Sphaerotilus microaerophilus: one gene and its partner. The protein of the gene in region 1 interacts with the protein of each later gene in a pairwise test. Links are inferred from orthologs where the notes say so. Each region holds a gene or a part of one and is shown in the gene's direction. Other genes may lie near its edges.

Region 1 (12,373 bases):
CACTGGCGGTGTCGGGCCGGGCAGCGGTGGCAGGTCGACACCGGGCGTGCCCGCCACGACCACGCGGGCCAGGCCCGCGAGCAACAGCGCGGCCAAGGTCCACCGCGGGAACCCGGGCCGGCGCGCGGCCCTGAGCGGGGCGGGGTGCATCAGCGGCCCTCCTTCGTCACGGCAGGCCCCTTCGCCGGGTCGGCCTCCTGGCGGTAGTCGAGGCGCACCGCATGGCCCTGGCCGACGTACCGGCGCAGCACGCGCTGCACATCCTCGGCGCGCACGGCCTGCAGCTCGGCCAGCTCGCGGTCGGCCGCAGCGGCATCGCCGCGCTGCACGATCGCCCAGCCCACCGCGGTGGCCCGGCCCTCGGGCGTCTGCCGCCCGGCGATCGCCTGGGTCACCAGCCCGGTGCGCACCTTGTCCAGCTCGGCCGTGGCGATCGGCGCGTCGGCGAGCCGGGCGATCTCGCGCCGCAGGCTGCGCTCCAGCCGGTCCAGCACGGCCCCGGGCGCTGCGGCGGCCGCTGCAGCAGGCTCACCCGCCGCAATTGCCCAGGCCACCAGCATGCCGCCATCGGCGAGCAAATCGGCCGAGAAGCCCGCCGATTGGGCGATGCGCTGGCGGTAGACGAGCGCCTCGTTCAGCCGTGCCGACTCACCGCTGGCCAGCAGCGCAGCCGCCACGTGCAGTGCCGCCGCATCCACATGCCCGGCACCCGGGCCTTGCCACATCAGCGCCAGGGCCGGCAGCGGCACGCGCGGCCCCTGCAGGCGCAGGTGCTCGCTGCGCTCGCGCCGCGGCTCGCGCACCTGCACCCGCGGCAGTGGCGCGGCTGGCCGTGCCAGCACGCCGAAGTAGCGGTCCACCCAGGCCTGCGCCTGCGCGGGATCGAAGTCGCCAGCCACGATCAGCACCGCGTTGTCGGGCCGATAGTAGGTGGCGTGGAAGCGCCGCACGTCGTCCAGCGTGGCCGCCTCCAGGTCCTCGATGCTGCCGATCACCGGGCGTCGGTAGGGATGGCGCTGCCAGAAGGCCGCAGGCAACCCGTTGAAGAGCCGCCCATAGGGATCGGCCAGCACGCGCTCGCGGAACTCCTCCTTCACCACCGCACGCTCGCTGTCGAAGTTGGCCTGGTCGACGTTGAGGTGCGCCATGCGCTCGGCCTCGGCCCAGAGCAGGCGCTCCAGGTGGTTGGCCGGCACCTCAGCGTGGTAGACCGTGACGTCCTCGGCCGTGAAGGCGTTGTTGGCGCCACCGACGTCTTCGGTGAGGCGGTCGAACTGCTCGTTGGCCAGGTGGCGCGCCCCCTTGAACATCATGTGCTCGAACAGGTGCGCGAAGCCGCTGCGGCCCACCGGATCGTCCTTGCCCCCGACCTGGTACCAGACCTGCACGCTCACCGTGCCACTGCCGGGCCGGCCCCTGCCCGCGGCCTGCGCTCCGCCGGACTCCGGCAGCAGCACCAGCGCCAAGCCATTGCCGAGGCGGCGCTGCTGCAGCGCCAGGGGCGGCACGGCCAGCAGCGGCACCCGCCCGGGCGCAGCGCCAGCCCAGGCCGGCCACAGCGAGGCGCCTGCGAGGGCGAGCCAGTGCCGCCGCGCCAACCGAGGCAATGCGGCAGAGGGGTCGGGGAACCGTTTCGGGAATGGTCTCGGCTCAGGCAAGGGCAAGGGCAACGGCATGGGTCGAGGGTGCGGCAGGAGAACGGCCACCAGCGTAGCAGCAAGCCCCAGCCGCCGCTCACGCCGTGCCGCTCACCCCCCGCACGGTCAGGCCGGCGCCTCGCCTTCGTCGACTGCCCCCATGGCCGCGCTGGCCCCGCCGTGGAAGCGGTACTGGTTGCGCCCCCCCTGCTTGGCCCGGTACATCGCCGCATCGGCGTGGCGCATCAGCGCCTCGTCGTCATCGCCATCGTGCGGGTAGACGGCGACGCCGATGCTGAAGCTGGCACTCAGCCACTGGCCGCCGATCTCGTAGGGGCGCACCACCTCGCGCAGCACGTGACGGGCAGCCCCACCCGCGTCGTCGATGCGATCGATCTGCGGCAACAGCACGACGAACTCGTCTCCCCCCAGGCGGCAGGCGGTGTCGCTGGCGCGCAGCGTGCTGGTGATGCGCTGTGCCACCTGGCGCAGCAGCTCGTCGCCGCAGGCGTGGCCGAGCCGGTCGTTGACCTGCTTGAAGTGGTCCAGGTCCATGAACAGCAGCGCAAAGAGGTGGCCGTTGCGCCGCGCCATCTGCAGGCACTGCTGCAGGCGGTCGCGCAGCAGCAGGCGGTTGGGCAGGCCGGTGAGGCCGTCGTGCTGGGCCTGGTGGGCCAGCTGCACCGCCAGCGCGTGGGCCTGGGAGACGTCCTGGAAGGTGGCCACCGCGCCGATCAGCCCGCCCGCGGCATCGATCATCGGCGCCACCGATTCGTGGATCGGGTGCTCGCCGCCATGGCGGTCGCGCAGCATCACGGTGTGGGGCAGCGCCGGCCGATCGCGCAGGTGCAGGCACAGCGCCACGGGGTCGGGCAGCTCGGCGCCGCTGTCGACGTCGCGGCGCAGCATCACCTCGCCGTAGAGCGTGCCGCGCACCAGCTCCGGCGGCCAGCCGGTCATCACCGTGGCCACCGGGTTGAGGTACTCGATGCGCCCGCTGGCGTCGGTGGTGATGACCGCGTCGGCCACGCTCTCCAGCGTGACGCGGCTGCGCTCGTGCTCGCGGGCCAGCTGCTCGGCCAGGCGCTTGCGCGTCACGTCTTCCAGCACCGCATGGAGGCGCACCACCTGGCCGTCGTCGTCGCGCTCGCAGGTGGCGGCGAAGAGCACGTCCAGCCGGCGCCCGTCGCGGGTCAACAGCCCGTACTCGATGTCGCGGCAGGCGCCGCTGGCCAGCAGGGCGGGCCAGTGGACCTGCATCGCCCGCTGGCGCGAGGGCTCATCGAAAAAATCCGTGGCCCGCCGGCCGATCACTTCCTCGCGCCGCCAGTCCAGGCGCTCCAGCCAGAGCTCGCTGACGCCCAGCACGCGGCCATCGGGCTCGCAGGACATCATCATCGCTGGGGTGCCCTCGTAGAGCGAGCGCAGGCGGTTGCGGCTGCGGTCGAGCACCTCGTTGTGGCGACGCGATTCGGCCACGGCGGCCGAAAGCAGCAGCGGCGGTACCAGCGCGGCCAGCAGCGGCAGGTAGAGCTGCACTGCCTGCCACTGCGCCGTCCAGGCCGGCAGCGGCAGCAGCGCAAAGGCCACCATCACACCCACGGCCATGGACAGCAGCAGCACCAGCGCGGCCACCGCGACGAAGTCCAGCGCCAGCGCCGCCAGCACCAGCGGCAGCACCAGGTAGACGAAGGGAAAGGGCAGTTGCGTCAGCGCCACCAGCGCCGTGCCCACCGAGAGCAGCGCCAGCGGCAGCAGCTCCCAGGACAGCAGCCGGCGGCGCAGCTCGCTGCCCGTGGACGCCAGCAGCGCCAGGCCGAGCGGCAGCAACGACACGCTGCCCAGCAGCGAACTGGTGAACCAGGTCGGCCCGATGGCCAGCCAGTCACCCTGCCCCCGCAGCGAGAGCACCGCCGAACCCAGCACCGCCCCGACCAGCGCGGGCAGCACCCCGCCCTGCAGCAGCACCAGGCCGCAGCGCCGCGGGCCCGCCTCGATGTGCCGGTAGGCACCGCTGGCCGACAGCCCCCAGGCCGCCACCCACGATTCAGCCACGTTCGCCGGCACGAAGGCAAAGGCGGCCAGCCAGCCATCACCGTGCCCGACGTTGGCCAGGCCGATCGCGGCGCCCTGCAGCACCAGCAGGGCCGGCCAGTAGCGCCGCGGGGCAAACAGCAGCCAGCAGGTGCCCCAGGCATTGGGGAACCACATCATCGCGATGTGCCCGGGCGCACGCGACAGCTCCAGCGCCAGCCAGGCCAACCCCAGGGTGCCCAGGAACTGCAGCAGCAGCGCCGGCAGCGGCGCGCGCGCCAGCCAGGCGAGGGCACGCGCCTCCAGCACCACGCCACGCTGGAACCGGGATTGGACCTGTGGCGGCAGCGCCCCAGGTTCGAGCACGCCCCTGTGCAGTCTCCCTCCCTGCCCCGTGGCTGGCGCCTGGTCGGGATCCCCTGGCGAGGGCAGCACGCGGCTCATCGCGGCAGCTCCGGGCGAGCGCGTCGCCTGCGCCGCCAATGCAGCCACGACCACAGGCCCGCCCCCAACAACACGGCCACGACCCCGGCACGGGCCAGGCGCTGCCGATGGGAATCGGGCGCCTCCGCCAGCCCGCCGGCCATCCAGCGCTCGACCAGGGCATCGCGCTCGGCCAGCGGCAGCTCCGCCAGGGCACGCTCCAACGTGGCGCCCAGCTCCGGCCGGTCACGCCGCCAGGCGAAGCTCAGCGGGTAGTCAAAGCCCACTGGCGGCCCCAGCTGCAGCCCCGGCAGTCCGAGCCGGCGCATCAGGAAGCGCGCACTGGCCACGTCCATCACCGCGCCGGCGACCTGGCCCTCGCTCAGCAGCCTCAGCGCGCGGGCATCGTCAGGCACCGCGAGCCAGCGCACGCGGGGGTGCGCTGCCTGCACATGGGCCTGCACTGCGTAGCCGGCACCGACCGCCACCGGCTGGCCGGTGTAGGCCGACAGGTCATCGCTGCCCGGCCCGGCGCGGCGCACCAGCACCGCCGGCACCACCAGGTAGGGCGAGGTGAAGCCCAGGTAGGCCGCCCGCTCCGTGGTCGGTCGTAGGGAGGAGAGCAGGTCCACCTCGCCACGCTGGGCGGCCGCGAGCTGCTCGGCCAGCGGCCGCGCCGGCAGGACCTCCAGCTGCCAGCCGGTGGCAGGCGCGAGCCGCCGCAGCAGGTCCATCGACAGGCCCTGGATGCTGCCGTCCTCGGCACGAAAGACGAAAGGGCCGTAATCTGCCTCCGGAGCAAAGCGCACGACGGTGGCGGGCTGGGCCGCAGCCACCGGCAGCGCAGGCGCCTCGGCGCCCGAGGCGCCAAAGGTGACGCAGGCAGCCAAGGCGCCGAAGGCGGCGAACGGAACGTACCCAGCCACGCCGAGCCAAGGCCGGGGCCGAGGTGGGCCGCAGCGATTCAGCCGCCGCCCCGCATCTCGCCGGTCGGGTGCGCCGTCGCAGGCCGCGTACATCGCCATGCAGGTCCCCCGGGAAGACTTAAAGTGGCGAATCCCGCCCGGTCGATCGGGCCGGATCCAGCCGCCAAGCATGGCGGGCCCGGCGCGCTTTGGCAAGCCACCCCCCGTGGGTCGGCGCACAGACGCCGATGTGAAGCGTTCAGCGCCCCCGACGTCGAGCCGGTTTGGCAGCGGCGGCAACGCGCCGCGGGTCGGCCGGCCAGTCGGCTGGCGGCGCTGCCGCAGCGGGCGCCGTCGGCACAGGGTCGCCCGGCTCGCCGGAACCGCCCGCCTGGGCATCGCGCCAGGCCAGCGCCTGCTCGTACAGGGCGTTGCGCGCCAGCCCGGTGGCCTGGGCCGTGAGCGCCACCGCCTGCTTCAGCGGCAACTCGGCCAGCAGCGTGTGCAGCAGCCGGCGCGCGCCCACCGTGGCGGCATCGCCGGTGGCCTCGTCGGCCTGGGCGGCGCTGCGCCCGTGCAGCACCAGCACGAACTCGCCGCGGCGGTGGTCGGCATCGGCCGCCAGCCAGCCGGGCAGCGCGTCGCAGTCCAGCGGTTGCACCTGCTCGAACTGCTTCGTCAACTCGCGGCAGACCGTCAGGCGCCGCCCGGGCAGGGCCTCGGCCAGCGCGGCGGCCAGCGCCTCGATGCGGTGGGGCGCCTCGAACAGCACCACGCTGGCGCGCTCGTCGGCCAGCTCGGCCAACCGGGCCAGCCGCGCCGCGGCCTGCGGGGGCAGGAAACCCTCGAAGCGGAAGCCCGCCGCGCGGGCATCGCCGGCCACGCTCAGTGCGGTGACCACGCTGCTGGCACCGGGCACCGGCACCGCACGCAGGCCGGCGGCCTGCACCGCGGCCACCAGGCGGGCGCCGGGGTCGGACACCGCGGGCGTGCCGGCGTCGCTGATGTAAGCGATGCGCTCGCCACGCTGCAGGCGCAGCACCACCTGGGCGGCGGCAGCCTCCTCGTTGTGCTCGTGCAGCGCCAGCAGCGGCCGGTGCAGGCCCAGGCGCTGCAGCAGTGTGCCGCTCAGGCGGGTGTCCTCGCAGGCCACCGCATCGACCTGGCCGAGCACGTGGACCGCGCGCAGGGTCAGGTCGGCGAGGTTGCCGATCGGCGTGGCGACCACATACAGTGTGCCCGGGGGCAGGTGCTGCGCACCGGCCACCTGGGCGGCGGCTTGCTGCAGGACGAGGGAGGTGGCGGTGGTATCCAGACTCACGGGCTTGGTCGAAGGCAAGGGGAACAAGGGGAACGAGCGGGACGGGACAGGCAACGACCCCGCGGCCCAGCGGATGCGAACCGGCCAGGCCGGCGAGGCCCGGGCGCTGGCCCACCTGCTCTCACAGGGCCTGCGACTGCTGACGCGCAATTATCGAGTGGCCGCCGGCCCGTCCGCCCGCGGCGGCGAGGTGGACCTGATCATGCGCGCAGGCGACGGCACGCTGGTCTTCGTCGAGGTGCGAGCGCGCGCCAGCCGCAGCCAGGGTGGCGCCGCAGCCAGCATCGGCGCCGCCAAACGTCGGCGCATCGTCTACGCCGCGCAGCACTACCTCGCCCGCTGGCGCGGGCCGCTACCGCCCTGCCGCTTCGACGTGGTGGCCATCGACGGCGACGAGCTGGCGTGGCTGCCAGCGGCCTTCGACGCGGCCTGAACCCCGCCCCCTCGCGCCGCGGCCCGCGCCGCAAGCCGCGGGATCTGGCAGAAACGGCTCTGAAACAGGACACCCAGGGGGCTCGAATATCATCGACCCATGCTTGAACAACGCATTCAACAGCATTTTTTCGACAGCGCCGACCTCAAGTACGCGGCGGTGGACGTCCTCAGCCGGCCCATCCACGATGCGGCCCACGCCCTGCTGGGCTGCATCACCTCGGGCGGCAAGGTGCTGGCCTGCGGCAGCGGCGGCGCGGTCCTGCTGGCCCAGCATGCGGCGGCGCAGCTGGTTGGGCAGTTCGAGCGCGAGCGGCCCTCGCTGGCCGCGGTGGCGCTGGGCGCCGATGCAGCGCTGTTGAACGCGCTGGCACGCAGCGGCCAGGGCGAGCAGATGCTGGCCCGCCAGGTGCAGGCGCTGGGGCACCCGGGCGACCTGCTGCTGGCCATCAGCACCGGCGACTCCGCACCGGACGTGCTTGCCGCCATCGAGGTGGCGCATGACAAGGAGATGGCCGTGATCGCCCTCACCGGTGAAGCCGGTGGCGACCTGGCCGGCGTGCTGACGGACACCGATGTCTGCATCGCCGTGCCGAACCAACGGGCCGCGCGCGTACTCGAAGCCCAACTGCTGGTGATCCACTGCCTGTGCGACACCGTCGATCTGCAATTGCTTGGAGACCACTGAAGATGTCGCAGCCGAACACCCCCACCACCGCCCGCCCCGCCACCCCTGCCACCCCGGCCCCCCTGCGCGCGCTTGCCCTGGCGCTCGGCCTGGTGGCTGGCGCCACCGCACTGTCGGGTTGCGCCCCGTTGATCGTCGGCGGCGCGGCACTGGGCAGCGCGCTGGTGGTCACGGACCGGCGCAGCTCCGGCGTCCAGTTCGACGACCAGGCGCTGGAGGTCAAGGCCGGCAACCGCATCCGCGAGGCGGTTGGCGAGCGCGTGCGCGTGAACGTCAACAGCTACAGCCGCCTGATCCTGCTCACCGGCGAGGTGCACAAGGAAGAGGACCGGGCCGCTGTGGAAGCCGCCGTGGCGAAGCTGGACAACGTCAAGGTCATCAACGAGCTGGTGGTGGACTGGCCGCGCACCAGCGGCGAACAGTCCAGCGACCTGATGCTGGCCAGCAAGGTCAAGGCCAAGTTCGTCGACACCCGCGGCATGGAGTCCAACGCCTTCAGCGTCGTCACCAACCGGGGCGTGGTCTACCTGATGGGCAAGGTGACCGAGGAAGAGGCCGGCATCGCCGTCGAGGTGGCGCGCACCGTGCCCGGCGTGAAGAAGGTGGTGCGCGTGCTCGACATCATCACGCCCGAGCAGCTCGCGGCCATCAAGGGACGTTGATCACCGCAAGCGGCGGATGAGGCTGGAGGTGTCCCAGCGCCCGCCGCCCTCGGCCTGCACATCGGCGTAGAACTGGTCCACCAGGGCGGTGACTGGCAGGCGTGCACCGTTGCGGCGCGCCTCGTCCATCACCAGGCCCAGGTCCTTGCGCATCCAGTCGACCGCGAAACCGAAGTTGAACTGGTCGTCCACCATCGTCCGGCCGCGGTTGTCGAGCTGCCAGCTCTGCGCCGCGCCCTTGCCGATCACGTCCAGCACCTGCTTCATGTCCAGGCCGGCCTTCTGGCCGAAGGCGATGGCCTCCGATAGCCCCTGCACCAGCCCGGCGATGCAGATCTGATTGACCATCTTGGCCAGCTGACCCGCCCCGCTGGCACCCAGCAGCGTCACCGCACGCGAGAACGCCATCGCCACCGGCTGCATCGCCGCGAAGGGCTCGGCATCGCCGCCGCACATCACCGTCAGCACGCCATTGACGGCACCGGCCTGGCCGCCGGAGACCGGCGCATCGACGAAGTGCAGCCCCCGCTCACGCGCGGCGGCGTGCAGGTCGCGCGCCACCTCGGCCGAGGCGGTGGTGTGGTCGATGAAGACCGCGCCTTCGGCCATGCCGGCGAAGGCGCCATCGGCGGCCCGCTGGCCGCCACCCAGGTCAGCACCCAACGTGACCGAACGAAGGTCGTCGTCGTTGCCCACGCAGGCGAAGACGAACTCCGCGCCCTGGGCCGCCTCGCGCGGCGTGGCCGCCGCTTGGCCGCCGTACTGCGCCACCCACTGCGCCGCCTTGGCCGCCGTGCGGTTGTAGACCGTGACTTGGTGGCCGGCACGCGCCAGATGGCCCGCCATCGGCCCCCCCATCACGCCCAGACCGAGGAAGGCGACGCGGCGCGCCGGGATGGGTTCGTAGACCTTGGTGTTCATTGCTCGCTCCGAAGAAAGACCGCGCATTGTCACCAAGGCGCGTCCCGGCCGGGCGGCCCGGGTCGGACGAGGGTCAGACGATCGCCAGGTGCTCGGTACCGGCGCCGAAGTCGGTGTTGCGGGCGCGCCGGCTGTGCAGCTTGATCTGCAGGCGCAGGTCGTTGACCGAATCGGCGTTGCGCAGGGCATCGGCGTAGCCGATGTAGTGGCCTTCGTAGAGGTCGAACAGCGACTGGTCGAAGGTCTGCATGCCGTGCTCGCGGCTCTTCTTCATGATCTCCTTGATGGCAGAGACCTCACCCTTGAAGATCAGCTCGGACACCAGCGGCGTGTTCAGCAGCACCTCCACCGCGGCGATGCGCCCGGCGCCTTCCTCGCGCGGCAGCAGGCGCTGCGAGATCATGGCGCGCAGGTTCAACGACAGGTCCATCAGCAGCTGGTCGCGCCGTTCTTCGGGAAAGAAGTTGACGATGCGGTCCAGCGCCTGGTTGGCGCTGTTGGCATGCAGGGTGGCCATGCACAGGTGACCGGTCTCGGCGAAGGCCACCGCGTGCTCCATCGTCTCGCGGTCGCGGATCTCGCCCATCAGGATCACGTCGGGCGCCTGGCGCAGGGTGTTCTTCAGCGCGGACTCCCAGTTCAGGGTGTCGATGCCGACCTCGCGCTGAGTGATGATGCAGTTCTTGTGCGGGTGCACGAACTCGACCGGATCCTCGATGGTGATGATGTGGTCGTAGGCGGTTTCGTTGCGGTAGTCCACCATCGCCGCCAGCGAGGTGCTCTTGCCCGAGCCGGTGGCGCCCACCATGATGACCAGCCCGCGCTTGGACATGGTCACGTCCTTGAGCACCGTCGGCAGGCCGAGCTTGTCGATCGTCGGCAGCTCGCGCGGGATGGTGCGGAACACCATGCCCACCTGCCCCTGCTGCATGAAGGCATTGACCCGGAAGCGCCCCACCGCGGACGGCGAGATGGCGAAATTGCACTCCTTGGTGCGCTCGAACTCGGCCGCCTGCTTGTCGTTCATCACCGAGCGGGCCAACGCCAGCGTGTGCTGGCCGGTCAGCGGCTGCGGCGACACCTTGGTCACCTTGCCGTCCACCTTGATCGCCGGCGGGAAGTCACAGGTCAGGAACAGGTCCGACCCGGCACGCGACACCAGCAGCCGCAGCAAGTCATTGATGAATTTCGAAGCCTGATCGCGTTCCATCTGCACATCCTTTGAAGGACTTACCCGGACGCAGCAAGCGCCCTGTCCCGCTCACGGCCTGTCGATCCGCTGCCATCAGCCCGGGAAGTTCTCGGGGCTGCGGGCCTTGCTGCGGGCCTCGGCGGGCGTGATCACCCCTTTGCGCACCAGCTCGGTCAGGTTCTGGTCCAGCGTCTGCATGCCCTGGGCCTGCCCGGTCTGGATGATCGAGTACATCTGGGCCACCTTGTTCTCGCGGATCAGGTTGCGGATGGCCGCCGAGCCCAGCATGATCTCGTGCGCCGCCACCCGTCCGGTGCCGTCGCGGTTCTTGCACAGCGTCTGCGAGATCACCGCCACCAGCGACTCCGAGAGCATCGCGCGCACCATCTCCTTTTCGGCCGCGGGGAAGACGTCCACCATCCGGTCGACGGTCTTGGCCGCGCTCGAGGTGTGCAGCGTGGCAAAGACGAGGTGGCCGGTCTCCGCCGCGGTGAGTGCGAGGCGGATGGTCTCCAGGTCGCGCAACTCGCCCACCAGGATGGCGTCCGGATCCTCGCGCAGCGCGGCACGCAGCGCATTGGAGAACGACAGCGTCTGCGGCCCCACCTCGCGCTGGTTGATCAGGCACTTCTTCGACTCGTGCACGAACTCGATCGGGTCTTCGACCGTCAGGATGTGCCCATGCTCGTTGTCGTTGCGGTGATCCACCATGGCCGCCAGCGTGGTGGATTTGCCCGAGCCGGTCGGCCCGGTCACCAGCAGCAGCCCGCGCGGCTTGAGCGACAGGTCGGCGAAGACCTTGGGCGTGCGCAGCTCCTCCAGGCTCTGGATCTTGCTCGGGATGGTGCGGAACACCGCGCCGGCGCCCCGCTGCTGATTGAAGGCGTTGACGCGAAAGCGCGACAGGCCCTGGATCTCGAAGGAGAAATCGCATTCCAGCGTCTCCTCGTAGACCTTGCGCTGGGCGTCGTTCATCACGTCGTAGATCATCTCCCGGACCTTCTTGTGGTCCAGCGGGTCGACGTTGATGCGCCGCACGTCGCCGTGCACGCGGATCATGGGCGGCAGGCCGGCCGAGAGGTGGAGGTCAGAGGCCTTGTTGCGCACCGAGAACGCGAGCAACTGAGTGATGTCCATGCTGGAAGGGGGCGGCCCCCGGGGGGGTGGCCGCTGATCAGGTGGAAACGGGGAAACAGGGAACCGGTGAAGCGGAGAAACTTGCAGCTGCATCTTCCCACCTTCGGCCAAGGCGGGCTAGCCACGGACGCGCCGCGGACGGATTGCTCTAAGCTCGTCGATTATGACGACGATCACAAATCGGCTTCAAGCTGTGCACCAACGGCTTACGAACGCTTGCACCCGGGCGGGGCGAAGTGCCGACAGCGTCACGCTGCTGGCCGTGAGCAAGACGCAACCGGCCGCGGCGGTGCGCGCGGCCCATGCCGCCGGGCAGAGCGCCTTCGGCGAGAACTACGTGCAGGAGGGCCTGGCCAAGATCGAGGCGCTGGCTGACCTGCGGCCGGAGCTGGAATGGCACCTGATCGGCCCGCTGCAGAGCAACAAGACCCGGGTGGTGGCCGAGGCCTTTGACTGGGTGCACAGCATCGATCGCCTGAAGATCGCCCAGCGCCTGAGCGAGCAGCGCCCCGCCTGGGCCGCGCCGCTGCAGGTCTGCCTGCAGGTCAACGTCAGCGGCGAGGGCAGCAAGAGCGGTGTCGCGCCCGCCGGATTGCCGGCGCTCGCGCAGGCGGTGGCGGCCCTGCCCCGTCTGCGCCTGCGCGGCCTGATGGCGATTCCCGAGCCTGCCGGCGACGAAGCGGCGCAGCGCCAACCCCACCGCGCGCTGCGGGAGCTGCTGGAGGCCCTGCGCCAGCAAGGCCTGGCGCTCGACACCCTGTCGACGGGCATGAGCGCCGACCTGGAGGCCGCCGTGCTCGAAGGTGCCACCCTCGTGCGGGTGGGCACCGCCATCTTCGGGGAACGCGCCTGATCCCCGCACGCCCTGCCTACACTGCAGCCCCATGAACACCTCTTCCTCCCTCCTGGCCTTCATCGGTGGTGGCAACATGGCCAGTGCCATCATCGGCGGGCTGATCCGCAGCGGCACGCCCACCGACCAACTGCTGGTGATCGAGCCCTGGGACGTGCAGCGCGACAA
Region 2 (5,509 bases), 4.4 Mb from region 1 along the record:
GGTTCCAGCGGGGCGGCCAGGGCAGCCCCGTGCTCGATCAGAGAGCGATGCGCTTGCGGCCCTTGGCGCGGCGAGCGTTGATGACCGCACGGCCACCGCGGGTCTTCATGCGCACCAGGAAGCCGTGGGTGCGGGCGCGGCGAACCTTGGACGGTTGGTAAGTGCGTTTCATCTTGGATCCTCAGGGGCGGTGATGCGGCAGTGATGCGGCGGTGAAGCAGAAGCGGCCAAGCCACCCGGCCATCGACGGAAGGTCGCCGATGGTGCGTGATGGGGTCAGCCGGGGGCGGCACTGCTGAACAGTCGCCCCGGTGGTTCGTCAAACAGTCCCGCAGCGACGACTTGGTGCCGCCTGCGCAAAGCCCAGGCAAACGCACCCCGGCCACGCTCCAGGGAACCCGCGATTACAGCAAGAAACGACCGGGGCGTCAACGTATCCCGTCGTCTTTCCATCCCGGTCGCAGGGTTGACCTGCCTCTCCAAACTGTGGATAACCATATCTCGAAGCCAGGGGATGTGGCTACAATCGCGCCCCTTCGGAAAAGTTGTCCACACCAAAAACATGATCACGGACCTGTGGGAGCGTGGCTGCGAGCGCCTGGCAGCCGAGCTGCCCGAGCAGCAATTCAACACCTGGATCAAGCCCCTGCCGGCTGCCGACGTCTCGGCCGCTGCCGACGGGTTGCGGGTGGGGCTGCGCGTCCCGAACCGGTTCAAGCTCGACTGGATCCGCACGCAGTACGGCTCGCGCATCGAGTCGGCGCTGTCAGAGTTGGCCGGCCAGCCGGTGCGGCTGGAGCTGTCGCTGCTGCCGCGCGGCCCTGAGCAGCGCATGGCGGCCCCGGCGGGCAGCGACACGGCCATGCGCGTCATCGCCCCGGCGCCGTTGTCGGTCGGTGCGATGCTCGACACCTCGCTGGTTACGCCAACCGCTGGCTCGATGCCCGCGGGTCGCGCGTCCTTGCGCCGCCCGGTGCGTGCCGAGGAGCCTGGCCACGTCGCGGGTGCCGCGGCACCGGGGGTGTCTGCCGCGCCCGCGCGTGGCGCACTGCCGGCCCCGGCCAGCAACATCGGCCGGCTCAACCCGGCCCTGACCTTCGAGACCCTGGTGCCCGGGCGGGCCAACCAGATGGCCCGCACCGCGGCGCTGCATGTGGTGGGTGCGCCCGGCCAGATGTACAACCCCTTGTTCATCTACGGCGGCGTCGGCCTGGGCAAGACCCACCTGATCCACGCGGTGGGCAATGCCCTGATCCGCAACAACCCCGACGCCCGGGTGTTGTACCTGCATGCCGAGCAGTTCATCTCCGACGTGGTGAAGAACTATCAGCGCAAGACCTTCGATGAATTGAAGGCCAAGTACCACTCGCTGGACCTGTTGCTGATCGATGACGTGCAGTTCTTTGCCGGCAAGGACCGCACCCAGGAGGAGTTCTTCAACGCCTTCGAGGCGTTGCTGGCCAAGCGCGCGCACATCATCATGACCAGCGACACCTACCCCAAGGGGTTGGTGGACATCGACGAGCGGCTGACCAGCCGCTTCGACGCCGGCCTGACGGTGGCCATCGAGCCGCCGGAGCTGGAGATGCGCGTGGCCATCCTGCTCAAGAAGGCCCAGGCCGAAGGCGCCGGCATGCCCGAGGACGTGGCCTTCTTCGTCGCCAAGAACGTGCGTGCCAACGTGCGCGAGCTCGAAGGGGCGCTGCGCAAGGTGCTGGCCTACGCCAGGTTCTCGCACAAGGAGATCAGCATCAACCTGGCGCGCGAGGCGCTCAAGGACCTGCTGTCGATCCAGAATCGCCAGATCTCGGTGGAGAACATCCAGAAGACGGTGGCGGACTTCTACAAGATCAAGATCGCCGACATGTACTCCAAGAAGCGCCCGGCCAGCATCGCCCGGCCGCGCCAGATCGCGATGTACCTGGCCAAGGAGATGACGCAGAAGAGCCTGCCCGAGATCGGCGAGCTCTTCGGCGGACGCGATCACACGACGGTGTTGCACGCGGTGCGCAAGATCGGCGGCGAGCGCCAGAAGAACACCGAGCTGAACCAGCAGCTGCACGTCCTGGAGCAAACGCTCAAAGGCTGAACCGGCGCGGCCGGAGGCTGCACCGTTTTCAGGCGAAAATAGCGCGTTTGCGGCCGCTCGCATGCGCGCGCGTGGTCCGTGTCCTGGTCACCGATGACCCCCCCGACGAGAGAGACACCCCTCATGATCGTGCTGAAGGCAACACAGGAAAAGGTGCTGGGCGCCTTGCAGGCCGTCTCCGGCATCGTCGAGCGGCGCCACACGCTGCCCATCCTGGCCAACGTCCTGATCCGCAAGCAGGGCGGGCACACCGAGTTCACCACCTCCGACCTGGAGATCCAGGTGCGCACCGCGGCCGAGCTGGGTGGCGACGAGGGCGCCTTCAGCACCACCGTGGGTGCGCGCAAGATGATCGACATCCTGCGCACCCTGCCCGCCGACCAGGTGGTCACGCTCAGCGCGGCGCAGAACAAGCTGACGCTGGCCGGTGGCAAGAGCCGCTTCACGCTGCAGACCCTGCCGGCCGAGGACTTTCCGCTGGTGCAGGAGTCGGCCGAGTTTGGCCCCAGCTTCAGCGTGCCGCAGAAGACGCTCAAGGGCCTGATCGACCAGGTGCACTTCGCGATGGCGGTGCACGACATCCGCTACTACCTCAACGGCATCCTCTTCGTCGCCGAGGGCCGCACGCTGACGCTGGTGGCCACCGACGGCCACCGCCTCGCGCTGGCGCAGGCGACGCTGGACGTCGAGATGCCCAAGCAGGAGGTCATCCTGCCGCGCAAGACCGTGCTGGAGCTGCAGCGCCTGCTGAAGTCCGAGAAGGACGACAAGTCCGCCCCCAAGGACGCCGAGGGCAATGTGGAGGAGTCGCGCATCGAGATGCGCTTCGCCGACAACCAGGCCAAGTTCAGCTTCGGCGGCATGGAGTTCGTCACCAAGCTGGTCGAGGGCAAGTTCCCCGACTACAACCGCGTCATCCCGAAGAACCACCGCAACCACGTCACCCTGGGCCGTGCCCCGCTGCTGGCCAGCCTGCAGCGCGCGGCCATCCTGACGAGCGAGAAGTTCAAGGGCGTGCGCATCAACTTCGAGCCGGGCACCCTGCGCATCGCCGCCAGCAACGCCGAACAGGAAGAGGCCAAGGAAGAGCTGGAGATCGACTACGGCGGCGACGCCATCGAGATCGGTTTCAACGTCACCTACCTGATCGACGTGCTGGCCAACGCCAGCACCGAGATGGTGATGCTCTCCCTGCAGGACGCCAACAGCTCCGCGCTGGTCACGATTCCCGAACAGGCCGGCTTCAAGTACGTCGTGATGCCGATGAGGATCTGACGATCCCCATCGGCATTGCTGCCGTGCTTTGTGCACCCCCTGCCCCCGCCAAGCGGGGGCGCCAGCCAGGGGGTTGCCCGGGCCGCCTGTCCTGCGGACGGCCGGCCCTCATTGTTTCAAGACACCATGACCGAATCCACCACCCCGATCCCCGCTGAACCGACGCCCGAAGAGCAGGCTGCTACGGCGGCAGCATCCGCCGCGGCCTCTGCGGCTGCATCGGCCGCGGCCTCCGCAGGGTACGGCTCGGACAGCATCCAGATCCTGGAAGGGCTGGAGGCGGTGCGCAAGCGCCCGGGCATGTACATCGGCGACACCTCCGACGGCACCGGCCTGCACCACCTGGTGTTCGAGGTGGTCGACAACTCCATCGACGAGGCCCTGGCCGGCCACTGCGACGACATCGTCGTCACCATCCACACCGACAACTCGATTTCCGTCACCGACAACGGCCGCGGCATCCCCACCGGCGTCAAGATGGACGACAAGCACGAGCCCAAGCGCTCGGCCGCTGAAATTGCCCTGACCGAGTTGCACGCTGGCGGCAAGTTCAACCAGAACAGCTACAAGGTTTCCGGCGGCCTGCACGGCGTGGGCGTGAGCTGCGTCAACGGCCTGAGCAAGTGGCTGCGCCTGACCGTGCGCCGCGACGGCCAGACCCACTACATGGAGTTCCGCCAGGGCGTGCCGCAGGACCGCCAGATCGAGGTGCGCGATGGCTTCGAGGTCAGCCCGATGCGGATCACCGGCGAGACCGACAAGCGCGGCACCGAGGTCCACTTCCTGCCCGACACCGAGATCTTCCAGCACAACACCGAGTTCCACTACGACATCCTGGCCAAGCGCCTGCGCGAACTCAGCTTCCTGAACAACGGCGTCAAGATCCGCCTCGTCGACGAGCGCAACCAGAAGGAAGACAACTTTGCCTACGCTGGCGGCGTCAAGGGCTTCGTCGAGTTCGTCAACAAGGGCAAGAAGGTCCTGCACCCGAACATCTTCCACGCTCGCGGCGACAAGATCAGCGACAACCAGACCAACGTCGGCGTCGAAGTCGCGATGCAGTGGAACGAGAGCTACAACGAGAACGTGCTCTGCTTCACCAACAACATCCCCCAGCGTGACGGCGGCACCCACCTGACCGGCCTGCGCGCGGCGATGACCCGCATCATCAACAAGTACATCGAAGACAACGAGATCGCCAAGAAGGCCAAGGTCGACATCACCGGCGACGACATGCGCGAGGGCCTCGCCTGCGTGGTCAGCGTCAAGGTGCCCGAGCCCAAGTTCAGCAGCCAGACCAAGGACAAGCTGGTCAGCTCCGAGGTGCGTGCGCCGGTGGAGGACATCGTCAGCCGCCTGCTGAGCGACTGGCTGCTCGAGAACCCCACCGACGCCAAGACCATCTGCGGCAAGATCGTCGACGCTGCGCGCGCGCGCGACGCCGCCCGCAAGGCCCGCGAGATGACCCGCCGCAAAGGCGTGCTCGACGGCATGGGCCTGCCCGGCAAGCTGGCCGACTGCCAGGAGAAGGACCCGGCGCTCTGCGAGATCTACCTGGTGGAGGGCGACTCCGCCGGCGGCTCGGCCAAGCAGGGCCGTGACCGGAAGTTCCAGGCCATCCTGCCCCTGCGCGGCAAGATCCTCAACGTCGAGAAGGCCCGCTACGAGAAGCTGCTGGCCAGCAACGAGATCCTCACGCTGATCACCGCGCTGGGCACCGGCATCGGCAAGGGCATGGGCGGGGACGACTTCAACCCCGACAAGCTGCGCTACCACCGCATCATCATCATGACCGACGCGGACGTGGACGGCGCCCACATCCGCACCCTGCTGCTGACCTTCTTCTACCGCCAGATGCCCGACCTGGTCGAGCGCGGCCACATCTACATCGCCCAGCCGCCGCTGTACAAGGTCAAGCACGGCAAGGCCGAGCAGTACCTCAAGGACGCCTCCGCGCTGGACGACTACCTGCTGCGCGTGGCGCTGGATGGCGCCCGCGTCGACCCCGCCAACGGCCGGCCGGTCATCGCCGCGGCCGACCTGTCCGAACTCGCGCGCCAGTACGTGCAGGCCAACAACGTCATCGCCCGCCTGTCCAACTGGATGGACGTCGAGGCCCTGCGCGCCATCGCCGACGGCCTGGCG

What was found.
Region 2: the proteins of NGK70_RS19665 (region 1) and dnaA interact in binary tests that used the Escherichia coli proteins (3 or more experiments, as listed by UniProt). The link is inferred for Sphaerotilus microaerophilus from one-to-one orthologs.

Annotation. Positions count from the first base shown.
Region 1 is NZ_AP025730.1:4,603,931-4,616,303, forward strand. The notes cover bases 5,944-8,646. They hold NGK70_RS19665 (SIS domain-containing protein), read left to right. Parts: upstream 5,944-6,852; coding sequence 6,853-7,440; downstream 7,441-8,646. Other genes in these bases: rsmI (16S rRNA (cytidine(1402)-2'-O)-methyltransferase), read right to left, coding at 5,944-6,320; NGK70_RS19660 (YraN family protein), read left to right, coding at 6,394-6,753; NGK70_RS19670 (BON domain-containing protein), read left to right, coding at 7,443-8,102; NGK70_RS19675 (NAD(P)-dependent oxidoreductase), read right to left, coding at 8,103-8,646. Outside these bases: NGK70_RS19635 (M16 family metallopeptidase), read right to left, coding at 1-150; NGK70_RS19640 (M16 family metallopeptidase), read right to left, coding at 150-1,598; NGK70_RS19645 (diguanylate cyclase domain-containing protein), read right to left, coding at 1,764-4,037; NGK70_RS19650 (transporter substrate-binding domain-containing protein), read right to left, coding at 4,112-5,020; more of rsmI, read right to left, coding at 5,259-5,943; more of NGK70_RS19675, read right to left, coding at 8,647-9,023; NGK70_RS19680 (PilT/PilU family type 4a pilus ATPase), read right to left, coding at 9,097-10,233; NGK70_RS19685 (type IV pilus twitching motility protein PilT), read right to left, coding at 10,309-11,352; NGK70_RS19690 (YggS family pyridoxal phosphate-dependent enzyme), read left to right, coding at 11,516-12,205; proC (pyrroline-5-carboxylate reductase), read left to right, coding at 12,237-12,373. UniProt on the Escherichia coli protein: Required for the timely initiation of chromosomal replication via direct interactions with the DnaA initiator protein.
Region 2 is NZ_AP025730.1:164,745-170,253, reverse strand. Bases 1-2,825 are described here. They hold dnaA (chromosomal replication initiator protein DnaA), read left to right. Parts: upstream 1-562; coding sequence 563-2,089; downstream 2,090-2,825. Other genes in these bases: dnaN (DNA polymerase III subunit beta), read left to right, coding at 2,213-2,825; rpmH (50S ribosomal protein L34), read right to left, coding at 38-172. Also shown: more of dnaN, read left to right, coding at 2,826-3,364; gyrB (DNA topoisomerase (ATP-hydrolyzing) subunit B), read left to right, coding at 3,491-5,509. UniProt on the Escherichia coli protein: Plays an essential in the initiation and regulation of chromosomal replication. Binds in an ATP-dependent fashion to the origin of replication (oriC) to initiate formation of the DNA replication initiation complex once per cell cycle.